One region of the Aminiphilus sp. genome, then DNA from elsewhere that is predicted to be linked to it. Evidence: riboswitches for the same ligand, from Rfam matches in the RefSeq annotation. Region 1 holds a riboswitch; each other region holds the start of a gene.
What was found. Region 1 has a riboswitch for molybdenum cofactor ahead of Q1K49_RS04205 (molybdopterin-dependent aldehyde oxidoreductase). Riboswitches for the same ligand answer to the same signal wherever they lie in the genome.
Positions count from the first base shown of each region.

Region 2: it holds a riboswitch for molybdenum cofactor, as region 1 does, so the genes downstream of both, Q1K49_RS12055 (substrate-binding domain-containing protein) here and Q1K49_RS04205 (molybdopterin-dependent aldehyde oxidoreductase) in region 1, are expected to answer to the same signal.
Region 3: it holds a riboswitch for molybdenum cofactor, as region 1 does, so the genes downstream of both, Q1K49_RS11990 (response regulator) here and Q1K49_RS04205 (molybdopterin-dependent aldehyde oxidoreductase) in region 1, are expected to answer to the same signal.

Region 1 covers NZ_JARKPW010000067.1:7,408-11,016, reverse strand. Annotated here, with positions in the region: gene Q1K49_RS04205 (molybdopterin-dependent aldehyde oxidoreductase) at 1-2,142, opposite strand, end outside; molybdenum cofactor riboswitch at 2,361-2,481, opposite strand; gene Q1K49_RS04200 (heme-binding protein) at 2,586-3,023, opposite strand.
Region 2 covers NZ_JARKPW010000186.1:76,871-80,479, forward strand. Annotated here, with positions in the region: gene Q1K49_RS12045 (ABC transporter permease) at 1-667, opposite strand, end outside; gene Q1K49_RS12050 (substrate-binding domain-containing protein) at 850-1,716, opposite strand; gene Q1K49_RS12055 (substrate-binding domain-containing protein) at 1,753-2,610, opposite strand; molybdenum cofactor riboswitch at 2,825-2,944, opposite strand; gene Q1K49_RS12060 (S-adenosyl-l-methionine hydroxide adenosyltransferase family protein) at 3,210-3,609, shown strand, end outside.
Region 3 covers NZ_JARKPW010000186.1:63,345-66,953, forward strand. Annotated here, with positions in the region: gene Q1K49_RS11985 (pyridoxal phosphate-dependent aminotransferase) at 1-1,133, shown strand, start outside; molybdenum cofactor riboswitch at 1,424-1,542, shown strand; gene Q1K49_RS11990 (response regulator) at 1,641-2,366, shown strand; gene Q1K49_RS11995 (XdhC/CoxI family protein) at 2,488-3,324, shown strand.

The sequences.
Region 1 (3,609 bases):
TTCCGTGCAGGCCACGCGGATTGCGCCCCCCGTGAGAACCTGCTGACGTGAGCCGCCGGAGGGACCTGAATTGGGCGTTTTCGACGTGTCGGGCCAGGTGAAACGCAGCCGGTCCGGGGTGATGCCCAAGGGACGCAGTGCCTCGTGAGCGGTGCCGATGGCGCCCATGTCCGCTCCCTGACCGTGATCCTCCCAGGCGGTGACGATAGTGACGGTGTCGTCGGGGTTGAGCACCGCCCAGGCCTCGGAGCTGTCCGGTCCGTCAAGGCCGCAGCCATAGCAGGCCATGGCGAGACCGACGCCTTTCTTGACCGTGCCGGTGGATTCCTTCTTTGCCTTTTCCTTCGCCGCCTCGTATCGAGGTTTCAGTGCCTCGAGCATTTCTGGATAACTGAAGACCTCCGGTTCCTGACCGCTGGGATTCGTCGCACCGGGGCGGTAGCAATTCTTGAACCGAATCTCCCAGGGGTCCATGCCGAGCTTTTCCGCCAGTTCATCCATAAGAAGTTCCGACGAGTAGAGGGATTGGGGGGAACCGTAGGCACGGAAGGCGGAGCCCCATGCGTGGTTCGTGCACACCGTGCGCCCTGTTCCTTTGATGTTGGGAATATCGTAGCCCGCACCCATGAACTGGGCGCCCCGAAGGGTGAGCAGGTCGCCGAACTCGGAATAGGGACCGTGGTCCACGATGTAGTCCGTCTCCATGGCGAGGAGTCGGCCCTCATTGTCGGCGGCGTACTTGATGTTCACGAAGAAGGGCGAGCGCTTCCCCGTGTAGGTCATGTGCTGGAAGTAGGTGTACCGAAGGAAGCAGGGTTTTCCCGTGGCGAGGGTGGCTGCGCCGACCAGGGCTTCCATGGTCGGGCTGAACTTGTAGCCGAAGGTGCCCCCCATGGGGTTTGACACGAGGGCGATCTTGTCGGGTTCCACGCCGAGCCCGGGGGCGATCATGTAGAGGTGCAGATGGGCGCCGATGGTCTTGGAGTGGATCTTGAGAATTCCGTCGTCCGTCATGTAGGCGAAGCCCACGTCGGGCTCGATGGTCATGTGGGGTTGTCTTCCCACGTAGAAATCGTCCTCCACGGTGACGGCGGCCTTTTCGAAGATAGGTCCCGTGGGGTCACCCTTCTCCAGGTTCTGAATGTAGTAGATGTTGGGCGTGCCTGGATGGATTTCCAGGGCGTCCTCCGCCATGGCTGCGGGAGCGCTCATATAGGCGGGAAGGACCTCCAGGTCCACCTTGACCTTCTCCGCCGCCGCGCAGGCGTTCTCGTAGGTGTCGGCGCAGACGATGGCGATGGCGTCGCCGAACTGGAAGATCTTCTCGTCGCAGAGAATGGGCCGGTCCCAGCCGTCTCCCTTATTGGTAGGGAACGTGATGAGTCCCGTGATGCGGTTCTTCCCCTTCACGTCCTTGTGGGTGACCACCTTACGGACGCCGGGCATCTTCTCCGCCTCGGACGTGTCGATGCCCCGGATGTTCGCGTGGCTCACCGTGGCCTGTACGAGCGCGAGCTGCAACGTTTCCTCAGGAAGCTTCAATCCGAGGTCTGCGCCGTAATCGAGCGTTCCCGTGACCTTGGCCACCGCAGTAGGACGGGGATAGGTGCCGCCCCAGATACGACCGTTCTCGGGGAGGCGGTATTCCAGCTCGCTTTCGTTCATTTCGCCGCGAAGCACCTTCGCCGCGGCCATCACGGCATCGACGATGGGGATGTACCCCGTGCAGCGGCAGGCGTTCCGGTTCACATGGAACCACTCCCGGACCTCTTCCCGGGTCGGCTTGGGATTTTGGTCGAGAAGTGCCTTTGCGGAGACGATGAAGCCGGGCGTGCAGAAGCCGCACTGGGCTGCACCGAATGCGACCCAGGCCTTCTGGAGCGGGTGCAGCTTTTCCGGAGAGCCGATGCCCTCGATGGTGGTCACGCAATCCCCCTCGGTGATTCTGTTGATCTTGAACACGCAGGAACGAACCAGTTTCCCGTTGAGAATGACATTGCAGGAGCCGCAATGTCCCGTTCCGCATCCCACTTTGGTCCCCGTGAGGCCGAGCTGTTCCCGCAACACCTTTGCCAGGGTGTCTTCCCCATTGGCAATGACGTTGCGCTCCACACCATTGACAAAGAAACGTTTCTGAAGCATCGTTCCTCAACCCCCCTTGTACTCTCTTTTGTACATCCTGTAATTTCCATCCCTGCCCGCTCGTACGCTCTCATTCTGCTTCATGGGGTGGACGGAGAAGAACCGCTGCGTTTCCATGCCCCCCATCTCTTTACCCCTGTTGCCCCGGTCGTTCTTCCTTCACCACCTCCAAAGAAAAAGGGACTGCCCGTGCGCAAAGACGGCAGTCCCCAAAGAGGAACATTCTTCTCCGCCTTCCTTGCCAAACACGGGAGGCGTGTCCGTTTCCAGACACACCCTGACGGCTGCATGCCATGAGATCGCTCTTGTAGGCACGGCAGCTCGGAAGGTCTATTTTTCGATTGTGATACCGAGCGAAAGGGCCCGCTTACGTCCCTTTCAGTCTGATCCTCCGAAAGAGAGAGGGAGGAGCCCCCACCCTTTCCGGGGATTCAGCGGTCGGCTTACTTGAGAAGAACCGCTGCTCCTGCGTCAGCGCAGCGTTCGTCCTCATCAATGGTGCCACCGCTAACGCCGATGGCGCCGACGATGACCCCGTCCTTGTTCTTCAGCGGAACGCCACCGGCGAAGAGGATGACGCCGTTGTTGGACACTTCGATGCCGTAAAGAGGACCATCGGGGAGGGATGCGGCGCCGAGCTGGCGGGTGGTCATGTTGAAGAAGCGAGCGGTCTTCGCCTTTTTGATGGAAATATCCACGCTGCCGATGAACGCACCGTCCTGGCGGGCGAAGGCTTTCAAGTTGGCCCCCGCATCCACTACGGCGATGTTCATGGGCACTCCCTGGGCGACTGCGTCGGCCAAGGCGGCCTCAAGGACCATCTGGGCCTGCTTCAGGGTGAGATCTCCGGGAAGCTGAAGCTTGGAAACATCCGCTGCCATCGTTGTTCTCCTCCTTTGTGAATGGAAAAACTCATGGAACTTCAAATATTTTCCTGTGAATGAAGAATTCTGTCAAGTGATTTTGAGAAGCGATGGCTTTCTTTTGAAGATGTATATTGTGCACCGCTCCGTGTGGCGGATGTGACGGTTCGAACCGGGACTTTCTTTTGAAGATGTATATTGTGCACCGAGTCAAAGGATGACAAGATGCTGATTCAAGACATTATTATATAATCTAATAAAAGTAATTTTTCGAGATTTTTATACTGAAAAAAGAACAAAACTGGACAAAAGAGGACAAAAGAATTTCCGTCTCGAAAAATTCTTTGAGCAACTCCTTGGATTGAGCGCCGTTCCTCGGATTTCGAAGAAGAATGTGTTGTTTGGGCGGAAAGAAGTTGTGTGCGTCAAGCCTGCGCAAAAAGGTTTTCATGGTGTTCGGCAGCCGTCTGCGGCGATGAGCCACACCTTTCGGCGATGAGCCACACCTTTCCAGGAGTGCCTTTTTGTGTTCGATCAACAGGTCTGTGTTGAGGAGCGGATATGGATTCCTGCGCGCTCCTCTGCGGAGGAAGAGGGGTTTATG
Region 2 (3,609 bases), on a different contig from region 1:
ACGCGGACCCGTTCACCAGAAAGGCCACCAGAAGGAGAACCAGCCCGAGGGCGACCCCCAGAGCGAACTCCCCCTTTCCCGTCTCAAGGGTGATGGCGGTGGTGATGGTCCGGGTGTGCCACTTGATGTTGCCTCCGATCATCATGGAGACCCCCACCTCGGAGATGATGCGCCCATAGGCGCTCGCCGCCGCGAGGAGCACACCGTAGCGGGATTCGAGCAGGCTCGCCAGGGCGAGTTGACTCCGCCCCGCCCCCAGTGTGAGCAGCGTGAGAGAAAGGCGCCGGTCCAGGCTCTCCACCGCAGTGGCCGTCATGGCCACCACCACGGGAAGCGCGAGGATCACCTGCCCGATGGCGACACCGGGAAGCGTGAAAAGGAGTCCCAGTTCCCCCAGGGGGCCCCTCCGAGAGACGAACGCGTAGACGAGCAGCCCGACAACCACCGTGGGCAGGGCGAGGAGCGTGTCCACCACGGCACGGCAGATCCTTTTTCCCGGAAACTCCGCGTATCCCAGAAGAAAACCCAGGGGGATGCCCAGGGCGAGACTGACTGCGATGGAGAGGGACGAGAGCTTCATCGTGGTGAAAATGGCGTCCCAGGTCTCCTCGTCGCCGGCCAGAAGGAGCGACAGAGCCTGCAGAACACCTTCAGCGATATAGTCCATGGAAAATCCCCCCAGACGGAATGATGGAAACACCTCGCGGGAAAGACGATCCTCCCGCCCCTCGGAACACGTGACACCCTGAAGAAGCGAATTTTTTCACCTCTGAAAACGGATCGCCGGCAGAGGAAACGGCCCCCGCCGGCGATCCGACACGTTCCGGGACCAACACATCCCAGGAAGGTCTACTGGGGATGCTTCGCCTTCCACTCGTCGGAATTGGGGAAGAAGAGCGGCTGCCCGTACTTGTCCGCGCCAAATTCCTTAATGATGCCCTGGGCTTCGTCACCGCAGAGCCAGTCCGTGAAAGCCAATGCCTCCGCCACGTTCAGGCCGGAAAACTTGTCGGGATTCACCCGGATCACGGCGATGTAGTTGAACAGGAAGGGATCTCCCTCCACGAGCACCTCGAGGGAAACGCTCTTCCCCAGGGTGAGTACCGTGGCACGGTCCATGAGGACATAGGCGTTCCGGCGGTCGGCAAACTGCGTGGTGGCCTTGTTGCCCGCCTTGCCGATCTCGTAGAGGACGTACCAGTCCCCCTCGGGCTTCATGCCCGCCTTTTCCCAGACTTCCATCTCTTTCACGTGGGTTCCCGAGTTGTCCCCCCGGGTCACGAAAGGCGCACCCGCTGCGGCGATCTTCCTGACCGCCTCGGCGGCGTCCTTCATCCCCCGCACACCCGCGGGGTCTTCCTTGGGGCCGAGGATGACGAAATCATTGTACATCACATCCCGCCGGTCGATGCCGAACCCGTCCGCGACGAACTTGTCCTCCAGCTTCCGGGCGTGGACCATGACCATGTCGAAGTTCCCCGTCTTGGCCTTTTCGAGGGTCGCCCCCGTTCCTGCCCCCTCGAAGACGACCTTGATCCCTGTGTTCTTCTCGAAGGTGTCAGCGAAAACCTTCACGATGCCCGCGTCGATGGGGCCGATGGTACTGGAGAGCCGCACTTCCTTTGCCGCACTGGCGGGAAGCGCGGCAAGCACCGCGACGGCCACGACGAAGAGAAGAAGTGCAAGGCGCTTGTTCCACGTCTGTCGACGAATCATTCTCAGGACTCCTTTCGTGCTTTCCGCCTGCCGGGACTATTCTCCCGCGTTGGGGAAGAAGAGCTGTTTTCCGGAAAGTTTGAACTCCGCGATGACCTTCTGCGTCTCGGGAGCAACGATCCAGTCGATGAACTTCACCGCCAGGTCGTAGCGGGCGTCGCTCCACTTCGCGGGATTGACGGCGATGACGCTGTACTGGTTCCGCAGAGCCTTGTCGCCCTCGGAGAGGATCACCAGGGGAGGATTGCCCTTGTGGTTCTCCTCGTACTTGATGAAGGTGCCCCGGTCGGTGAGCGTGTAGCCGTTCCGCTCGGCGGCGATGTTGATGGTCTGGATCATGCCCTGTCCGACCTGGATATACCAGGGCTCCTTGTCGGGAACGGTGATTCCGGCTTCTTTCCAGAGGGCGAGTTCCTTCATGTGCGTACCCGATTTGTCGGCGCGGCTCGTGAAGACCGCACCTTTCGTCGCGATGGCCTTGAGGGTCTCCACGGCGGAAAGTCCCTGTATCTTCGCCGGATCTTCCTTGGGCCCGACGAAGATGAAGTCGTTGTACATCACCTGGCGGCGGTTGGCGCCAAAGCCGCCGTCCAGAAACGCCTTCTCCGACTCGGGATCGTGGACGAAGAGAATGTCCACGTCGCCGTTCTTACCGAACTCGATGGCCTTTCCAGTTCCAACAGCGACCCACTGAAGTTCGATTCCGGTCGCTTTCTGGAAGAGGGGCGCCAGGTAGTCCAGAAGTCCCGTGTTGTCCGTGCTGGTGGTGGTGGCCATGCGCAGCACAGGCGCCTTCGCCGCGGCGACGCCGCCAAGTACGAGGGCAAGGCCGACAATGAGGACGAGAAGGAGCGAAAAGCGCGGGAAACGGGATGCAACGCTTCTTCGATGCATGCGGTTTCATCCTTTCTTTTCGAGCAGGTGCCGCACCTGCCGCGGCACGGGGAAAATACCATCCTGTAAAAGAATCAGCGCGGAAAATCGTTTCAAAGGACTCGTTCCTCAGAACACAACAGGTTTCCCTTCCGCTTTCCGGGGCTGCCCCTTCCATGCGACGACGGGGACAAAAAACGTCCACCCGTCGACGGACAGATAGACAGCAGAGGCCGAAAAGCCTGCATCCCCTCCTTTCCGAACACGGGAGGCATCTTCGTTTCCGAAGGCGCCCTTCGGTCCGTTTCCATAGGATCGCTCCCGCAGGAACACGGACTCGGAGGTGTATATGAATGTTTCTCGTTTCAACGAACCGTACATACTGTACCCAGAAGACCGGAACGCGTCAACCCCGCCGTGAAGAACTGCCGTCCATCCCCATGGTGGAGTGCAGGGGAAACACATTGTCTCTTTCCTTTCCCGGCGCTCTGACAGATAATACCGAACAGTGACGATTCGCCGACCCGACCGGGGACAGCCCCTCCCGCAACAACAGAAGAGAGAGGAACCCCCATCGACCGGATCGCCCCATCTCCAATGCAGAAGGGAGCCTTCTTCTCATGAACACACTGCGCAAGCGCATGGGCGTCGCGGTGTTCCTCCTCGTGCTTCTTCTTTCTCTCGCGGAGGCGGCGACGACAAAGACCGCCCTGGTCTTCCAGACCGACTTCGGCCTCAAGGACGGCGCGGTGTCCGCCATGAAGGGCGTCGCCTTCGGCGTTGACACCGACCTTCCCCTGTTCGACCTGACCCACGAGATTCCTCCCTACTCCATCTGGGAGGCCGCCTATCGCCTGTACCAGACCCTGGAATACTGGCCCACGGGCACGGTGTTCGTCTCCGTGGTGGATCCCGGCGTGGGGACGGAACGCCGCTCGGTGGTGGCAAAAACGAAGGACGGCCGTTACATCGTCACGCCGGACAACGGAACGCTCACCATCGTCGAGGAGCGGGCGGGCA
Region 3 (3,609 bases), on a different contig from region 1:
GGTTCTCCCGACTCGAACCCTCGGCGATGATGAAAATGTTCAAGGCCGCAGCAAAACGGACGGGACTCGTCAACCTCACCCTCGGCGAACCGGACGTTCCCACCGATCCGCGCATTGTGGAAGCGGCCCGCCAGGCCGGGCTGGCCGGTGAGACGCATTACACCCAGAGCCGAGGAAACCTCAGCCTCCGAGAGGCCGTCAGCCGCCGTTGGGCAGCTAAATACGGCTTCGTCCAGGATCCGGAGGAGATCCTCGTCACCACCGGTGGTTCCCAGGCGTGTTGGCTCGCCTTTCAGACCTTGCTCGAGCCGGGTGACGAAGTTCTTCTGCTCGAACCCTACTTCACCTTCTACGCCCAGCAGGTCCGCTACAATCAGGGCGTCCCCGTGGCAGTCCCCTGCCGGAAGGAGAACGATTTTCTCCCCCTCGAGGAAGACCTGCGCCGGGCCGTCACCCGCCGAACGAAGGCGCTCGTCGTCAACTCTCCCTGCAACCCTTCGGGGGCCGTCTTCGACAGGGCGACACTGGAGGGCATCGCCCGCGTCGCCCTGGAACAGGACCTGTGCGTTCTCTCCGACGAACTCTACGAGTCCTACGTTTTTCAGGGAAGTCACATCCCCTTCGCCACCCTGCCGGGCATGCGGGAGCGGACTCTCACCATCGGAGGATTCTCCAAATCCTACGCCATGTGCGGCTGGCGGATCGGCTATGCCATGGGACCGGAAGAACTCCTCAAACCCATGGACCTCCTCGCCATCGTGCAGACCCTTTCGGTGAACAGCATGGTGCAACGCGCCGCCGAATTCGCATTGAGCGAGGCTCAGGATGCGGAACATGCCATCGTCGATACCTACCGGCGACGAACCCGGTACGCCGCGTCCCTGGCGAGAGAACTGCCCGGTGTCGATGCCGCACCGCCCAGGGGAGCCTTCTATCTTTTCGCCGATATTTCCGGAACGGGAATGAACGGAGACGCCTTCGCGCTCCGTATGCTGGAGGAAGCCGGTGTCGCCCTCACCCCGGGCATCGCTTTCGGCGAGACATGCGGTGACTTCATCCGCATCGCCTGCACGGTGGACGAGAAAAAACTGGAGGAAGCCTTCTCGCGCATGGCAGCGGTTCTCCGCTCCTGATCGACGCGCCGGAGAGCCGACTACTTCCCCTTCTTTCGCCGTGCACCGAACGAGAAGACGCCCCGCCACGCCTCCTCGGGAGAGAAGTGCGGCCAGAGATGTCCTGCATGCGACGCGGACACCCTCGTTGCATGGAGTTCCGCCCGTTCCCACGCGCCATGCAAACATAGCTCCGGGGAAAATGCTCCTTTGCCCCATTGTGAAAAGGCAGGACCACAAGAGAGAGACTCCTTTCCCACTCATGCGGGAAAATTGCACGAATTCGGAGGATCACGTATAATGTATGTTCGAAGTGATAGAGCCTCCGAGTCGACGTTCCTAACGGCCCAGGCCCACGGGTGTCGACCGATAGGGTTGTCGTGGAAACGCGACCGCCTCCCGTGCGGAAAGGAGGAAGCCTCCTATGGTGCCCGGTTTCCCGTGCAATCGTTGTTCGTGTTTCGAAGCCGTTTTTCCTGTGCTCGAGCGTATCGCCGGGTCAAGCAACCTCACCCGGGAGATTCGGCCATGAGAGGCCCGTTCGTGCCCCATTCTCTCGACGCAATCGTCGCCGAACAGGATTCCTCCCAGAGAAGCCTCTATGCCGATCTGGTTCGAGAGCAACCCGGCTACCGTCTTGTCGGAGAAGTCGGTTCCGGTGAAACGCTCCTCTCCTTTCTCGCCGACGAACCTCCGCAGTTGGTGGTGCTCGACTTCGCCCTTCCCGGCCTGGGAGGACTCGAGGGCTTCCGCAAGGCCCGCAGCGACTATCCCCGGCTGGATTGGGTGGTCCTTGTCCGTCCGGAAGAGCCCGATGCGATTCGCGGCGCAATTTGTTTGGGTGCTTTCGACTGCCTCATCCGCCCCTTTCTTTCCTCCCGTCTCCGGGCAGCGCTCTCGGCATACCGCACGTTCCATCGAGAACTGGTGACCCGCCGTACTCCCTGGCGGCAGGACGAACTGGATCACCTGGTAGGGCTGAAACGAGGCGCCATTCCCCCCGACTCGAGCGTGTTTCCCAAGGGAATTCAAAATCGCATCCTCGAGAAAGTCAAACGACTCCTCCGGGACGCCCCAGGGGGGCTCTCTGCCTCCGAAGCGGCGGAACATCTCGGCATGGGGCGCTCCACGACCCGGCGCTACCTCGAGTATCTCGCCGAGACATCCCAGGTGACCATCGATTTCGATGTAGCACCCGTGGGCAGGCCTTCGAAACGGTACGTGGCCCTCTCGGGAACAGCACAACGACATTGAAACACTGTCACCGCGCCATCCGAAACGCCGGAGAAACATACCATCCCTTTGCGACGGCACACGCCGCAGCAAAGGGCAATTCAGAGACGTTCATTCGACTCGAAGGGAGCGGAGAGTGCCGATGAATCAGGCAATTCTCGAACAGATCATGAAAGACCTCGCCAAGGGAGTTCCGGGAGTTCTGTGCACCGTGGTCGACGTGGAGGGCTCCACACCGCGAAATGTGGGCGCCTCCATGTGGGTGCGCCCCGACGGAGGCATCTCCGGCACCGTGGGTGGAGGCGTCTTCGAACACCACACCATTCGAGAGGCATTGGCATTGCTGGATTCCGAAAGAGATCACGCCCTTTACAAGGAAGGGCTTCACTACGATGGATCGGATCCGAACAGCGCCGCATGTGGCGGTGATATCTCCGTCTTTCTGGAAGTCGTCGGTCGGGAACGGGAGCTCGTGATCTTCGGCGCGGGACACGTGGGCAAAGCCCTTGCCCAGGCAGGACAGTTCGCTGGATTTCGTGTCTCCGTCTGGGACGAGCGGGAGGAATTCGCCAACGCCGAAAACATCCCCTGGGGCACCACCATCGCCTGCCCCCTGGAAGAAATTTTCGACAGAGGGCTGAAGCTGCACGGACGAAGTTTCGTCGTCATCGCCACCAGAGGACACGCCCTCGACTCGGAGGTGGTAAAGACCATCGAACACTGCGACGCCGCCTACGTGGGCATGATCGGCTCCATGCGCAAGATCGCCTTCGTCCGGAAACGCCTCCTCGACGAAGGAGTCTCGGAAGCACACCTGAACCGTATCTACCAACCCGTCGGCCTTCCCATCCGGGCGGAGACACCCGAAGAGATCGCCATCTCCGTGGTGGCGGAACTCATTGCGGTACTCCGCAAGGGAGATCTGTCCTCCCTCAGGAAGGGACTCAACGGAGGCAACACACCGACAACGCGGGAATGAACCGAGAGCGCGGAGTACCCCGTGGAATCGACGAAGACCGTCGGAAACACCTGCCCCTTCTCGAAGAAAAAGCGGGGTTGCATTCTTTGCTGCAACACGTATCATGAGAACCAATTTCTCTCTATGAGGAAGGAGGACGGTTGTATGTTTCGTTCGGGTCCGTACGTGCGATATCCGACTCCTTAACGCACTCCGCTTTCTCCCGCCTTCGAAACCCGGATACACGTAAAAAATCGCCTGAGCGTCCTTCTTGAAAGGCGAATGTGGGGATTCGCCTCGAGAAAA